DNA from 3 places in the Marinobacter sp. es.042 genome. Region 2 is predicted to be linked to each of the others. Evidence: predicted binding sites of a transcription regulator. Region 2 holds the regulator's gene; each other region holds the start of a gene.

Region 1 (5,256 bases), 160 kb from region 2:
AAATGCCTTTCGACCAGACCGACATGATGATGGTTACGGCCAGCGAGATCATGGCGATCCAGATGGCAGTGTCGTAGGGAATCAGCTGGTTCGCGCCATCACCGGTGCGGCCGGAGGCCATGTGAACGGCAACCGGCGCCAGGCCGAGACCGATAGTCATGATCACGGGGCCGATGACCACCGGCGGCAACAGGCGGCGGACAAAACCGGTGCCTCGCAGCCGCACCAGTCCACTGAGGAAAATATAGAGAATACCCGCCGCCATCAGGCCGCCGAGCGTCTCTTCCATGCCGAACTTGCCTTTGGAGGCAATCACGGGGGCAATAAAGGCGAAGGACGACGCGAGGAAAATCGGGATCTGACCGCCGGTCACCACGTGAAAGATCAGGGTGCCCAGGCCGGCGGTGAACAGGGCCACGTTGGGATCCAGCCCGGTAATCAGTGGCATCAGAACCAGCGCGCCGAACGCCACCAGCAGCATCTGGGAGCCTGCAATAGCCTGTTTCCAGACCGGGTCGTTGGTATGGTCCTGCATTCTTAAACGTCCTTTTGCTTGGTGCCGAAGATTTTGTCACCGGCATCGCCGAGACCCGGAAGGATGTAGCCTTTGTCGTTGAGGCGCTCATCAACGGAGGCAGTGTAAATAGACACGTCCGGATGTTTTTCCAGAACCTTTTCAACGCCTTCAGGCGCGGCAACCAGAACCAGGGCCCGGATCTCGGTGCTGCCAGCCTTCTTGAGCAGGTCAATGGTGGAGATCATTGAGCCACCGGTGGCGAGCATCGGATCGACAATCATGGCCATGCGCTGGTCCAGTTCGCCCACCAGCTTTTCAAGGTAGGTGCTGGCCTCGAGGGTTTCCTCATTGCGGATCTGGCCGACAACACTGACCCGGGCCACCGGAATCAGGCTGAGGACACCGTCAAGCATGCCAAGGCCGGCCCGCAGGATCGGCACGATGGTGACTTTCTTGCCGTGAATCTGTTCCACGTTAACCGGCCCTGCCCAGCCTTCGATGGTCTTTTCCTGCAGATTGAAGTCTTTGGTGGCCTCGTAGGTCAGGAGTGCACCGACTTCCTGTGCCAGCTCCCGGAAATTCTTGGTGCTGATATCCGCACGGCGCATGATGCCGAGCTTGTGGCGGATCAGAGGGTGTTTTACCTCGTGGATTGGCATGGGGTCACCTGTGTGTCTGGTTGGAATTTTGGCGTCGCGATCAAATGGCGCAAGGATACCGCATCTGGCAAGGCGAGTCAGGCCGCAAATGGCTGCTTAACGGAAATCCCCTAAGGGGTGGTACGGATCTTGCGATAACCCTTCCAAACGACGCTCCGGTGTCAGATTTTCGACCTTCAAAACGCCTGCAGGCACGGCCAATCGGAGAAGTATCCGGCATGGACAGAGCTTTAGTCCTCAATAACGTCAAAACCCTGACGCGGGGCAACCTGGGCATACCCATCATGCTGATGGGCTTGCTGGGCATGATGATTCTGCCCATGCCGGCGTTCCTCCTGGACGTGTTCTTTACTTTCAACATCACCCTATCGATTGTCATTCTGCTGGTGTGTGTCTACGCCTTGCGGCCGATGGAGTTTGCATCTTTTCCCACGGTCCTGCTGGTAGCCACACTTCTGCGTCTCGCCTTGAACGTGGCGTCTACCCGGATTGTTCTGCTGAACGGCCACGAAGGTGGTGACGCCGCCGGTAAAGTGATCGAATCCTTCGGCGCCGTTCTGATCGGCGGCAACTACGCCGTAGGTCTGGTGGTGTTCGCGATTCTCATGATCATCAACTTCCTGGTCGTGACCAAAGGTGCCGGCCGGGTCTCCGAGGTAAGCGCCCGTTTCACACTGGATGCAATGCCCGGCAAGCAGATGGCGATCGATGCGGATCTGAACGCCGGCCTGATCAATCAGGATGAGGCCAAGCATCGTCGTGCCGAGATTGCCCAGGAAGCGGATTTCTACGGCTCCATGGACGGCGCGTCCAAGTTTGTGAAAGGCGACGCCATTGCTGGCCTGCTGATTCTTGCCATCAACATCATTGGCGGTATTGCCATTGGTATGCTGCAGCACGGTCTGGATTTCGGGCTGGCCATGGAGCGCTATGCGCTGCTGACCATTGGCGACGGCCTGGTGGCACAGATTCCCTCGCTGCTGCTATCCACGTCTGCTGCAATCATGGTAACGCGGGTTACCTCCAGCCAGGACATGGGAGGCCAGATCCTCCAGCAAATGTTCAGCGCGCCCAAGGCGCTGTCCATTGCCGCCGCTATCCTGATCATTCTCGGTCTGATTCCCGGCATGCCCCACGTGGCCTTCCTGGGTCTGGGTGCACTGGCCGCCGGCGCTGCCTGGTATATCTGGAAGCACCAGAGACAGACCGTCGAAGAAGATGGCGCATTCCCGGCGCGGGGCGCTGGCGGGGCGACTCCGCGGCCGGCGGGGCGTGATCTGCCACCAGGCGGTGATGCTGGCGGCGATCAGGGTCGTCAGCTACCGGCCCCTGGAGAGACCAAGGAGCTGGGCTGGGACGATGTGTCCACTGTCGATATTGTCGGTCTGGAAGTGGGTTATCGGTTGATCCCGCTGGTGGACAAGTCACAAGGTGGCCAGTTGCTCAGTCGTATCAAGGGCGTTCGTAAAAAGTTGTCCCAGGATCTCGGCTTCCTGATGCCCTCGGTCCACATTCGAGACAACCTCGATCTGATGCCTAACGTCTATCGCATTACCCTGATGGGCGTGACCATTGCCGAGGCCGAAATCCATCCGGACCGCGAGCTGGCCATCGACCCCGGTCAGGTATTCGGAAAGATAGAGGGCATTGAAGGCAAGGATCCGGCGTTTGGTCTGGATGCCAGCTGGATTGAGCCAGACAAGAAAGACCAGGCCCAGACGCTCGGCTATACCGTGGTCGATGCCAGTACGGTGGTCGCGACCCACCTTAACCAGGTGCTGCAGAAACACGCCCACGAGCTGCTGGGCCACGAGGAAGTCCAGAAATGGCTGGATCAGCTTGAAAAGATTTCTCCGAAGTTGGCCGAGGAACTGGTGCCCACCACCGTATCCATCAGCTTGCTGCTGAAAGTGCTGCAGAACCTCCTGAAAGAGGAAGTGCCGATCCGGGACATGCGGTCCATTGCCGAGGCCATCGTGAACGTGCACCCGAAGAGTCAGGATCCGAAGCTGTTGACCACCGTTGCCCGGCAGTCCCTGCGTCGGATGATTGTCCAGAGTATCTGCGGCAACGAATCGGAGATACCGGTGATCACCCTGGATCCGGATCTGGAACAGTTATTGCTAAAGTCTGTTCAGCAGAGTCAACAATCCGGCGGACAGGAAGATATTGGCCTGGTCCTGGAGCCGAATATGGTTGAAAAGCTCCAGCGCTCGCTTCAGGAGAGCGTCCAGCGTCAGGAGATGCTCGGCAAGCCGGCCATTCTGCTGGTGTCCGGGCCCCTGAGGCCGGTGCTGGCGAAGTTCGCCAGCTACGGGGTAGAGCGCCTGCATGTGCTCTCGTACCAGGAAATTCCGGATAACAAACAGATTACGATCGTGGCGTCCGTTGGCCAGTAACGGCGCGGATGACAGAGCGGACAGCGCCGGCACGGCGTTGCCGGTGGAGGAAGAGGCATCATGAAAGTAAAGCGGTTTTTTGCTCAGACCATGGCCGAGGCGCTCAAGCAGGTCAGTGAACAGATGGGGCCGGACGCCGTGATCCTTTCCAATCGTCGGGTCGACGGCGGTGTCGAAATTGTGACGGCGTTGGATTATGACGAGAATATGGCGCGCCAGCGACTGGGCAACCAGGCAGAAGACGCCGCCAACGGGTCCCGCTTGGCCGAGATGCAGGCCGACCAGCACAGGCGTCTTGAAGACGAGCTGAGCCGGTCCCGGGACCGCATCCGTGAAGTCCGGGAAAAGCGGGCATCGCAGGGCGCGAGCTACGCCGGTTCGTTCGCTGCCATTCAGCAAGAGGTGAGTGGTGGTTTTGGTGATATTGCACCTCTGCCACAGGCGCCGAGGGAAGCCTATTCCGATGAGCTGGCGCAGATGCGGGCCGAGATCAGCTCGCTCAAAGACATGATGCAGGGCCGTCGGCCGCAAACGGAGCCGGAGGTTTCTGCGACCACCGCCGTGCAGCAGAGGCTTGCCGAGCGCTTGCAGGAGTTCGGCCTCGGCAGCGATCTGGCGGGGTCAATTTCCCGTCGTCACAAGTCGGGGCGCCTGGAAGACGGTTGGAAGCAGTCCCTGAAAATGCTGTGTACCGGGGTCCGGACCTCCCGCATGGAGTGGCTGGATGAGGGCGGCGCCTACGCGTTGGTGGGTCCGACAGGGTCCGGGAAAACCACCACCATCGGAAAACTCGCCGCTCGCTACGTGCTCAAGCATGGCTCCGATTCCGTGGCCCTGGTTACCACGGACCGCTATCGGGTGGCGGCGCACGAGCAGTTATTCGTGTTCGGTCGGATCCTGAATGTGCCGGTGCGGGTCGTGGATGAAAGCCACAGTCTGGACGATATTCTGGATGAGCTGTCAGACCGTCATCTGGTGCTGATTGATACCGCCGGACTGACCAGTGCCGACAAAGGCTATCAGGAACAGCTGGCCGAACTGGCTCGCAGCCATCACAATATCAAAACCCATCTGGTGGTCTCGGCAACCAGTCAGCCTCGCATCATGAAATCCGTGTGGCATTGCTATAAGATGGCAAATCTTGCGGGCTGTGTGATGACCAAAATCGACGAGGCCCTGACGCTGGGCGAGTCTCTCGGGTTTGTGATGGAAACCGGTCTGCCGGTAGCCTATTACACAGACGGCCAGAAGATTCCTGAAGACCTGCACCACGCAGAAGCCGTTCCGCTGGTGCGGTTGGCCGTGGATCGGCTGAAAACACTCCAGCAACAGCAAGCGGTCGCAGAGGGCCTGAAAGAGCACGCCTGAGACCGGACAGATTGACAGCAGGCGTCGGAGACAAAGCCGGCGAAACGTGGCGAGAGACCAAAAACAGTATGAGCAGAGCACATCCGGTACAGGTGATTGCAGTTTCCGGCGGAAAGGGTGGTGTCGGCAAGAGTAACGTGTCGGTGAACCTCGGAATTGCCCTGGCGCAGAAAGGCCGGAGAGTGGTACTGCTCGACGCCGATCTGGGGCTCGCCAATATCGACGTCTTGCTGGGCATCACTGCCAATCGTAACCTCCAGGATGTTCTGGCCGGCGATTGTGATCTGAAGGACGTTCTGGTGAATGGTCCCGG
Region 2 (5,256 bases):
TATACCGACGCACCCGTAGAAATACGCGACGTTACCGGAGTTACCCGGGCCACGGGCATGAAAGCGTGGATTGACGAGCGGATTCTGGAACTGAACTCCCAGGTGGAAGGACGCTATGAAACCGGAAACTAACCGATACCGGAGCCTGCTGGCCGCCCTGCTGACAGTCGCAATGGCTGGCCCGGTGGCGGCTTTCGACCTTGATTCCGACATCCCGATCAAGGTTACCGCCGACAACGCCCGCCTGGACGATGGCCAGGGCATTGCCACTTACACCGGCGATGTGGAGCTTGAACAGGGCAACACCCGCCTGAACGCGGAGCGTGTGGTCCTGTACCGTACAGAAGACGGCCTGAGCCGCATCGAAGCTTCCGGAACCCCCGCAAGGTACAGGCAGCCGGCACGCGAAGGTGAAGGTGAAACCGACGCCCGCGCCCTGAATATTACCTGGTCTGCCACCGACAGCCAGCTGACCTTTGAACGGGAAGCGGTGATTGAGCAGAATGGCAACCTGTTCCGCGGCGACGTGATTCACTATGATACCGCTGGCCGCGTTGTAACCGCAGAAGGCGGCGCCGAGACCGGCGAAGGCACTGGCCGGGTAGAAATGGTGATCCAGCCGCGCAGCGCCGACAGACGCACTGACAAACAGGAAACCGATGGCAGTTCTGAGAGCCAGTAACCTGGCAAAGAGTTACAAGCAGAAAAAAGTGGTTATCGATGTATCCCTGGAAATCCGAAGCGGGGAAATTGTCGGACTGCTAGGCCCCAACGGCGCCGGGAAAACCACCTGTTTCTACATGATCGTGGGGCTGGTACCTGCCGATCACGGGCGGATCACCATCGACAGCCGGGATATTACGCCGCTGCCGATGCACGGTCGGGCCCGTCAGGGCATCGGCTACCTGCCACAGGAAGCCTCGGTTTTCCGCAAGCTGTCTGTGCGCGACAACATTATGGCGATCCTCGAGACGCGGCAAGGCCTGAGCAAGGCAGACCGGCAGAAAAAGCTCGAGGAGCTGCTGGAGGAATTCCACATCACCCATATCCGGGACAGCGTTGGTATGGCCCTGTCCGGTGGTGAGCGGCGACGGGTGGAAATTGCCCGGGCCCTGGCCATGGAGCCGGCTTTCATCCTGCTGGATGAGCCCTTCGCCGGTGTTGACCCTATATCCGTCAGCGACATCAAACACATTATCCGGCATCTGCGGGACAAAGGGATTGGCGTGCTGATCACCGACCATAACGTGCGCGAGACTCTCGATATCTGCGAGAACGCGTACATTGTTTCCGGCGGGCACATCATCGCCTCCGGCAATGCCGATGCGATCCTGGCAAATCAACAGGTCAAGGAAGTCTACCTCGGGGACGAATTCAGGCTGTGACAGTGAATGGCTCATTGTTTTGATGATCTGTTGCAAGTAAACTCGGCAAAGAACTTGCTAGGGTAAAGAAAAACCGCGGCAAGTAACCGGCATATAAAGATTTTTTCAAGACCTATGACACAAAGCGCTGATGAGTGACGGATCCTGAACCATGGTTATGAAAGCCTCCTTACAGTTAAAGCTGGGTCAGAGCCTGACCATGACACCCCAGCTGCAACAGGCGATCCGACTTCTCCAGCTCTCTACCCTCGACCTCCAACAGGAAATCCAGCAGGCATTGGAATCCAACCCCATGCTGGAGACATCCGAGGACGACGATCAGACCGACACGGCCACCGAGAGCGACGAGCGCGAGGCCAACGCGGCCGAGTCTGCTGCGGAGACCACGCCAGAACCGTCCAGCGACTGGGACGAATCCGAAAACGGTCCGGACTGGGCGTCGGAAAACGAGATTCCGGATAACATTCCGGACGACCTGCCGGTCGACACGGCCTGGGATGACATTTACCAGTCCGCCCCCGCCCCGGCAGCCCGCAACGACGACGAAAACGATCACGATTTCGAGACCCGCAACTCGCCCACCGAGACCCTTCAGGATCACCTGGAATGGCAGCTCAACCTGACTCCCCTGAGTGAGCGGGACCAGGCCATTGCCCACGCCCTGATGGACGCCGTGGACGAGCGGGGCTATCTCACCAGCCCTCTGGAAGAAATCCACGCCGGGCTGCTGGACGAGAACGAAGAAGACCCCCTTGAACTGGATGAAGTGGAAGCCGTCCTGCATCGCCTCCAGCACTTCGATCCCCCTGGCGTGTTTGCCCGGGATTTGCAGGAATGCCTGCTGATACAGCTTAACCAGCTGCCGCCGGACACACCCTGGCTAGCCCAGGCACGCCTGGTGATCACCCACTACATCAACCTGCTGGGCAACCGGGACTACGCCCAGCTGTTGCGTCGCAGCCGCCTGAAAGAAGATCAACTCAGGGAAGTCCTTGCGTTGATTACAGGCCTCAATCCGCGCCCGGGCGACGTGATTGATCGCGCCGAGCCCGACTACGTGATTCCGGACGTCATCGTTCGCAAACACAATGGCCGCTGGCGTGTTGAGCTGAATCCGGAAATTGCACCGCGCATCCGGGTGAATGCCAGCTATGCTTCACTTATAAGGCGCGCAGACAGCAGTGCAGACAACACCTACCTCCGCGATCAGTTGCAGGAGGCCAAGTGGTTTATCAAAAGCCTGCAGAGCCGCAATGAGACCCTGCTGAAAGTGGCGACCCGTATTGTCGAGCACCAGCAGGGTTTCCTGGATTACGGCGAGGAAGCAATGAAGCCGTTGATTCTCTCGGACATTGCCCAGGCGGTGGAAATGCATGAATCAACGATTTCACGGGTAACCACCCAGAAATACATGCATACCCCCCGGGGTATTTTCGAACTGAAATATTTCTTCTCCAGCCATGTCAGCACTGATGAGGGCGGAGAATGCTCTTCCACGGCCATACGCGCGATGATCAAGAAGCTGATTGCCGCCGAAACACCCAAAAAGCCGTTGAGCGACAGTAAAATTGCAGCCATGCTAGGGGAACAGGGTATCAAGGTTGCGCGACGCACCGTTGCCAAGTACCGGGAGGCCATGCACATTCCGCCGTCCAACGAACGCAAGCGGCTGGTCTGAATACCCCGGGACGGGACGCAACACCGTATTCGCCGGCGCACAATGCGCCAGCACCCAGACCGGCTCCCGGGAGCCGGCATGATGACAACAGGAGACGCCTATGCAACTCAACATTTCAGGCCATCACGTAGAACTGACTCCCGCACTGAAGGATTACGTTTCAGAGAAGTTCGAGAAGCTCGAGCGTCACTTTGACCACATCAGTAACTGCCAGGTGACCCTGGAAGTGGAAAAGGTGCGCCAGATTGCGGAAGCCACATTGCACGTGGTAGGTGGTGAGATTCACGCAAAGGCAGAAAACGAGGATATGTACGCGGCCATTGATGCCCTTATCGACAAGCTCGACCGTCAGATCCTCAAGCACAAGGAAAAGAATGTAGAACGGATGCACGGAAACGGCTCTCGCTAACGCGCTGTTTTCATGCACTTCATCTAATCGAGCTGCGACATGAGTAACGTGTCGCAGCCTTTTTTTTAACGGAAATGCAGTCGATCCATGAGCGACACATCCCTGACCATAGACAACATTCTTGCTCCGGAGCTCACCCTCTGCAGGGTAGCTGCGTCCAGCAAGAAACGGGCCCTGGAGTTTATTGCCGAGCAAATAAACCATCAGGACAACACGCTCAGCGAGACCCAGCTCTTCAACAACCTGATTTCCCGTGAGCGCCTGGGCAGCACCGGCATTGGCCAGGGAATTGCCATTCCCCACTGCCGCCTGGAAGGACTGGATCACGTGGTGGGTGTGCTGATGACGCTTGAAGAAAGCGTGGAGTTCGATGCTATCGACAATCAGCCAGTCGATCTGATCTTTGCCCTGATTGTGCCAAAAGAGGCGACGAGCGAGCACCTTGAGCTGCTGAGCCAACTGGCGGAGAAGTTCAACGAGCGGTCGTTCTGCGATCGCCTCCGGCAATGCGAGGACGCCAGCACGCTGTACCAGCGCATGACCGCCTCGGGCGGCTGATATTCACTGCAGTGGAGGTAAGGTGGTCATGAAGCTGATTATCGTCAGTGGCAGGTCCGGTTCGGGCAAGAGTACCGCACTTCATGTGCTGGAGGACCTCGGGTTTTATTGCATCGACAATCTTCCTATTGGCCTGCTCTTTCCACTCACACGGGAAGCCGCCAGCCAGACCAGGCCTGGTCGACTGGGCAAGATGGCCGTCAGTATCGATGCGCGGAACCTTTCCGGGGAGCTGGCCAATTTCGAGGAGATCTACCGGCGCCTCCAGGAAACCGGGGTTACCGTTGAAATCATCTTCCTGGACGCCGACGAGCAGTCGCTTCTGCAGCGTTTTCACGCCACCCGCAGAAAACATCCGTTGAGTGACGACAGGACTTCGCTCCGGGAAGCCATTACCAGCGAGAAGAAACTGCTGGAGCCCCTCTCCAAGCTTTCCGATCTTTACGTAAATACCACCGGCATGTCCATGTACGAGCTGCGGGACATGATCAAGCAGCGTGTGGTCGGTCGAAAAGATCAGGAACTGGCTCTCCTGTTTCAGTCATTCGGCTTCAAACACGGCGTGCCGCTGGATTCCGACTACGTTTTCGATGTCCGCTGCCTGCCCAACCCCTACTGGGATACCAGCCTCCGCAAGTATGTCGGTACTGATCAGCCGGTTATCGAGTTTCTGGAAAAAGAACCGGCAAGCCGGAAGATGATCGAGGACCTGAAATCATTTCTGGATACCTGGCTGCCCTCTTTTGCAGACAGCAACCGCAGCTACATGACCATTTCCATTGGATGTACCGGCGGCCAGCACCGGTCGGTGTATGTGTGCGAGCAGTTGGGCGAGTACTTCCGGCAACGGTACAGCAATGTGCAAGTGCGGCACACCGAGCTGCCACACCTGCAGACCCGGGAAGAGATCTGATCGAGCCATGATTCGCCGCCCCATTACCATTATCAACAAACTTGGCCTGCATGCGCGCGCCACTGCGAAGCTCGTCAACACGGCATCCGAATACGACAGCAGCGTGCGTATCAGTGGCAAAGGCCGGGATGTGGATGCGAAGAACATCATGCAGGTGATGATGCTGGCCGCCAGCAAAGGAACCGATGTGGAGCTCATTGCCGACGGACCGGACGAGGAACAGGCCATCGAAGCATTGGTGGAACTGATTAACGACTATTTCGGTGAGGGTGAGTAAACTAGAGCCATGACCGATATTCTGGAAAAAAGCCAG
Region 3 (5,256 bases), 1.8 Mb from region 2:
TCTCACCAGGCATTTCACCCGCGACCGGCCTGGAGTCAGGGAGCGGATGGTTGCACGGTGGATACGTGCGCTGTTTGTTACTGCTGGCCTGAGCGATGGCGCAGAGAACTTTCTGCTCATGAACAACTTCAACCCACCCACCGATGAAATGAGCCTGTCCGCAACCCTATGCGCTCTTATCAAGTTCACCGCGCTCACGCTCGGCATCGCCGGGCTGGTCATCATCCGGGCGTCACGGCGCCACCCGCTCGCGCATCACTGACCCCCGATCAACACCTCTTAATTGGTGCGATAGAACAACAGGTCCCAGACACCGTGACCGAGGGTTTCGCCCCGCTTCTCAAACTTGGTGATTGGACGATCGTCAGGGCGCGGCGAATAGCCACCGGTCTCCTGGGTGTTGGCAAAGCCCTCGGACTCGCTCATCACCTCGAGCATATGCTCGGCATAATTCTCCCAGTCGGTCGCCAGGTGCAGAATGCCGCCTACCCTCAACTTGTGACGAACCCGCTGGACAAACTCGTGCTGGATCAGCCGGCGCTTGTGATGCTTTTTCTTGTGCCAGGGATCGGGGAAGAACACCATCACGCGATCCAGGCACGCATCCGGAAGGCAGAGGTCAATCACATCGTTGGCATCAATACTGTAAATCCGGACGTTTTCCAGGCCACGGTCCTCAATCTCCTTGAGCAACGCGCCAACACCGGGCTGATGAACTTCAACCCCGATAAAATCCTGTTCGGGAGCGGCCTCAGCCATCTCGGCCAGGGACCGGCCCATACCGAAACCGATTTCCAGGTTCAGCATGTTGTCGCGGCCGAACACTTCCCTGGGATCAATCATTCCGTCTTCACGGGTCAGCCCGTACTTGGGCCAGCTCCGCTCGAACGCCTTTTTCTGGCCTTCCGTCATCCGGCCCTGGCGCAAAACAAAGCTGCGCACACCGCGACGGGTGGTGACCGGCGAATCGGCGGCCTCTTTGGGATCTTGCGGTTCTTTCTGGTCTGTCATCTGCAATCCTTAACCGCAGGCAGCGGGTCATGTTTAACGGGATTTGCCACTAGTTTACCAGAGTGTCCCGGCTCAGGCGGAGACCACCGAGTTACGGCCCTGCTGTCGGTCCAGCTGCCGGTAGCCCAGCGCTTCAACCAGATGGCTTTGCCGCAGTTCCTCGCAGCCTTCCAGATCCGCCAGCGTGCGGGCCACCCGAAGGATGCGATGCAACGCCCGGGCTGAAAGCCCCAGCTTCTCCATGGCACCGGTAAGCAGTTGCTCACCCTGTGCGTCCAGTCGGCATGCAGCCTGTAATTCCCGACCAGACAGCGCGGCGTTCAGGCAACCCCGCTCTGACTGTCGGGCTCTGGCAGCCCGAACACGCTCCCGGACTGTGGCGCTGTCCTCGCCGTCCCCACCCTGGCGCATCAGCACGTCGCCGCCCTGTACCGGCACCTCAACGTGCAAATCAAACCTGTCGAGCAAAGGCCCGGAGATCTTCGACCGGTAGCGGGCAACCTGTTGCGGCGTACACTGACACTCGATGCCGGGATGACCGCTGTAACCGCAAGGGCACGGGTTCATCGCGCCAACAACCTGAAAGCGCGCGGGAAAATTGACCTGACGCGCCGCCCGGCTGATCGAGATCTCCCCGGTTTCCATCGGCTCCCGGAGCACTTCCAGCACCCGTCGTTCGAACTCCGGCAACTCGTCGAGAAACAGTACGCCCCGATGTGCCAGGGAGATTTCCCCCGGCCTCGGGCTGCTTCCGCCGCCCACCAGAGCAACCGCCGATGCAGTATGATGAGGCGATCTGAAAGGCGGCTGACGCCAGCCACCGGCCCGAACCGGCAGACCCGCCACCGAATGCACGCTCGCCACTTCCATGGCCGCCGCATCATCCAGCCCAGGCAGGATTCCGGGCAAGCGACTGGCAAGCATGCTCTTGCCGGTTCCCGGGGGACCGAAGAACAGAAGATTGTGCCCACCCGCTGCCGCCACCTCCAGCGTGCGTCGCGGGACCTGCTGGCCGCGGACATCCGACAGATCGGGCACCTCACGGGTGCCGCCCGGCGCTTCGTCCAGGGGAGACCTGGGCACCGGCACAAGACGGGCTCGACCACTCAGATGTTCGCACACGGTCAGCAGGTGGCCGGCGGCCAGAAGGTCACCCTGGCTTGCCAGTGCCGCTTCCTCGGAGTTGGCGTGGGGAACCAGTAAGGCCCGACCATCCTCTCGTGCGGCCAACACGGCCGGCAGAACACCTTTCAGAGGGCGCAGTGCACCATCAAGGGACAATTCGCCGACGAATTCGCAGTCGGAAAGGCTGTCGACCGGGATCTGACCAGACGCTGCCAGAATGCCCAGGGCGATGGGAAGATCGAACCGGCCACCCTCTTTTGGCAGATCAGCGGGGGCGAGATTGATGGTAATTCTTCGGGCGGGAAATTCGAAACCGGCGTTAAGAAGCGCGCTTCGGACGCGCTCCTTGCTCTCCCTTACACCGGTTTCCGGCAAGCCCACGATCGAGAGCGCGGGCAAGCCGCCCGAGAGATGAACTTCAACGGTAACGGCAGGCGCTGACACGCCAATGGCGGCGCGGGAATGAACAATAGCAAGCATGACAACCATCCATGGTAATAACCGGAACTGTTTGCCCGGCATCCTGCCGGACGTGTCCGGGATTTATTGTTTCTGCAGGGAATTTTCCAGTTCGGCCACCCGCTTCTCGAGCGCGTCCACCTTTTCACGGGTCTTCAGCAGGACTGCCTGCTGAGCGTCAAACTCCTCCCGGGTTACCAACTCCAGGCGAGACAGAACGGCCATCACGGTGGCCCGGGCCTGGGTTTCAAAATCTTCCCGTGCAGCGCGAGCCATGTCGGGAACAAACTGGCCAAACTGGCCCTGCAGCTGGGAAAAAATATCCTGTGGACCTTTCACACGTCACCTCACAAATTCCTGAAATATCCGGCTTCGACTAAAAGACAGGGCCGGTTGCCGGTTAGCGGGAGTGTATCACACCGCAGCCCCTGCCATACTGTAGGTGGTCGACCCTATGATAAGTGGCGAAGAGCCAGGGAGCCCGCTCCAAATTGGCTCACTGGCCGGCTACCCGCTCTATTTTGGTGCACAAGTTTGCGCCATTCTGGTACGCTGATATCGTAGCTTATTGTTTTTGAACTATTTTTTTGCGTTGGCATACACGATGCTAAAGCTCTCGTAGGCAATCCGCACAATTGGTGTGCGAGGTGGCAGCATCCCGAGCTCAACAACCGGCCGACGGGCCCTCACTGTTGAGACGGCTTTACCAAGGAGAAAGCAATGAAACTTGTGACAGCGATCATCAAGCCTTTCAAATTGGATGATGTCCGTGAGGCACTATCCGAGATTGGCGTACAAGGCGTAACCGTCACTGAAGTCAAAGGCTTCGGGCGGCAAAAAGGCCACACAGAACTCTATCGTGGCGCGGAATACGTGGTGGATTTCCTGCCCAAGGTGAAGGTGGAAGTTGCTATCGGCGACAACCTTCTGGACCAGGTTATCGAGTCCATCACCAAGGCGGCCAACACCGGCAAGATCGGTGACGGCAAGATCTTCGTGACTGAACTGGCTCAAGCCATCCGGATCCGGACTGGCGAAACCGGCGAAGAAGCGGTCTGAACCAGCTCTGATTTTTCGATCAGCCAACGCAAAAAAATTTATAACCTGAAAAGCCTCGTGCGGAGGGCTTCATATGGAAAGCAATCTTAATCACATCTTTGAACTCCAGTATGCGCTGGATACCTTTTACTTCCTGATTTGCGGTGCCCTGGTCATGTGGATGGCCGCTGGCTTTGCCATGCTGGAAGCCGGCCTGGTGCGTGCCAAGAACACCACCGAAATCCTGACCAAGAACGTGGCCCTGTTTGCGGTCGCCTGTACCATGTACCTGATTGTCGGCTACGACATCATGTACGACGGCGGTATCTTCCTGAGCGGTGTAACAACTGTTGCCGAGATGGACGACGCAGCGATTGCCGGCGTTATTGCAGCCTCCACTGAAGCCGGCTTCGGCGACATGGGCGAATACAGCGGCGCTTCTGACTTCTTCTTCCAGGTTGTCTTCGTTGCAACCGCCATGTCCATCGTTTCCGGTGCCGTGGCTGAGCGTATGAAGCTCTGGGCCTTCCTCGGCTTTGCCGTTGTTATGTGTGGCTTCATCTACCCGATGCAGGGTTCCTGGACCTGGAACGGCGACGCGGTATTCGGCATGTACGAGCTGAGCTACAGCGACTACGCCGGTTCCGGTATCGTCCACATGGCCGGCGCAGCAGCAGCCCTGGCAGGCGTTCTTCTGCTCGGTGCCCGTAAGGGTAAATACGGCGCCAAAGGTGAAATCCGCGCGTTCCCGGGCGCCAACCTGCCCCTGGCAACGCTTGGTACCTTCATCCTGTGGATGGGCTGGTTCGGCTTCAACGGTGGTTCAACCCTGAAACTGGGTGGTATCGGTGTCGCCAACGAAGTGGCCAACGTCTTCCTGAACACCAACGCGGCTGCAGCCGGCGGCTTGATCGCTGCCCTGATCGTGGCACGCCTGATGTTCGGCAAAGCGGACCTGACCATGGCCCTGAACGGCGCTCTGGCTGGCCTGGTTGCGATCACTGCAGAACCGGCGAATCCGTCTCCCCTGCTGGCCACCATCATCGGCGCCATTGGTGGCACCCTGGTTGTGTTCTCCATCGTAACCATGGACAAGCTACGCATTGACGACCCGGTCGGTGCCATCTCTGTTCACGGTGTGGTCGGCATCTGGGGTATCTTTGCGGTCCTCCTGTCCAACTCAGACGCTACCTTCATGGGCCAGCTGGTCGGCATGCTCACCATCTTCATCTGGGTATTCGTCACCAGTCTGATCGTCTGGGGCATCCTGAAAGCCGTCATGGGCATCAGGGTCTCGGAAGAAGAAGAGTACGAAGGTGTGGATCTGTCCGAGTGTGGTATGGAAGCCTATCCGGAGTTTGTCAGCCAGAAGTAATGATCGCCGGCTGGCATGATCAAAAAGGGCGCCCCTCGGGGCGCCCTTTTTTATGGCATGATCTTGAACTGAACAAAGCCTCAGCCTTCCCCAGGGAGCACCTGATCTTCCAGCGCATCCAACATGAACTGGGGCATGGCCAACGCACCCCGATGCACGCCGGCATTGTAATAGCGGGTAACGAAGGGTCGGCTGTTGGCGTCTTCCTCCCGGAAGTACTTGATCGGATTTTCCTTGCTGGCCATGGT

What was found. The regulator sigma-54, encoded in region 2, starts transcription at its own class of promoters, with help from an activator protein. The targets are predictions, from matches to a motif close to ANTGGCATNNANNTTGCTNT.
Region 1: flhA (flagellar biosynthesis protein FlhA) is a predicted target of sigma-54. The motif match lies at 1,293-1,312, and genes of this name have one in related genera.
Region 3: glnK (P-II family nitrogen regulator) is a predicted target of sigma-54. The motif match lies at 3,187-3,206, and genes of this name have one in related genera.

The regions. Positions count from the first base shown of each region.
Region 1 is NZ_LT897781.1:701,519-706,774, forward strand. It holds gene CFB02_RS03430 (uracil-xanthine permease family protein) at 1-535, opposite strand, end outside; gene upp (uracil phosphoribosyltransferase) at 538-1,176, opposite strand; gene flhA (flagellar biosynthesis protein FlhA) at 1,395-3,575, shown strand; gene flhF (flagellar biosynthesis protein FlhF) at 3,636-4,943, shown strand; gene CFB02_RS03450 (MinD/ParA family protein) at 5,012-5,256, shown strand, end outside.
Region 2 is NZ_LT897781.1:544,266-549,521, reverse strand. It holds gene lptC (LPS export ABC transporter periplasmic protein LptC) at 1-132, shown strand, start outside; gene lptA (lipopolysaccharide transport periplasmic protein LptA) at 116-682, shown strand; gene lptB (LPS export ABC transporter ATP-binding protein) at 660-1,385, shown strand; gene CFB02_RS02695 (RNA polymerase factor sigma-54) at 1,537-3,063, shown strand; gene hpf (ribosome hibernation promoting factor) at 3,164-3,472, shown strand; gene ptsN (PTS IIA-like nitrogen regulatory protein PtsN) at 3,560-4,030, shown strand; gene rapZ (RNase adapter RapZ) at 4,059-4,943, shown strand; gene CFB02_RS02675 (HPr family phosphocarrier protein) at 4,951-5,220, shown strand; gene mgtE (magnesium transporter) at 5,230-5,256, shown strand, end outside.
Region 3 is NZ_LT897781.1:2,652,849-2,658,104, forward strand. It holds gene CFB02_RS12480 (hypothetical protein) at 1-262, shown strand, start outside; gene trmB (tRNA (guanosine(46)-N7)-methyltransferase TrmB) at 280-1,011, opposite strand; gene CFB02_RS12490 (YifB family Mg chelatase-like AAA ATPase) at 1,084-2,616, opposite strand; gene CFB02_RS12495 (accessory factor UbiK family protein) at 2,680-2,934, opposite strand; gene glnK (P-II family nitrogen regulator) at 3,316-3,654, shown strand; gene CFB02_RS12505 (ammonium transporter) at 3,728-5,008, shown strand; gene speE (polyamine aminopropyltransferase) at 5,089-5,256, opposite strand, start outside.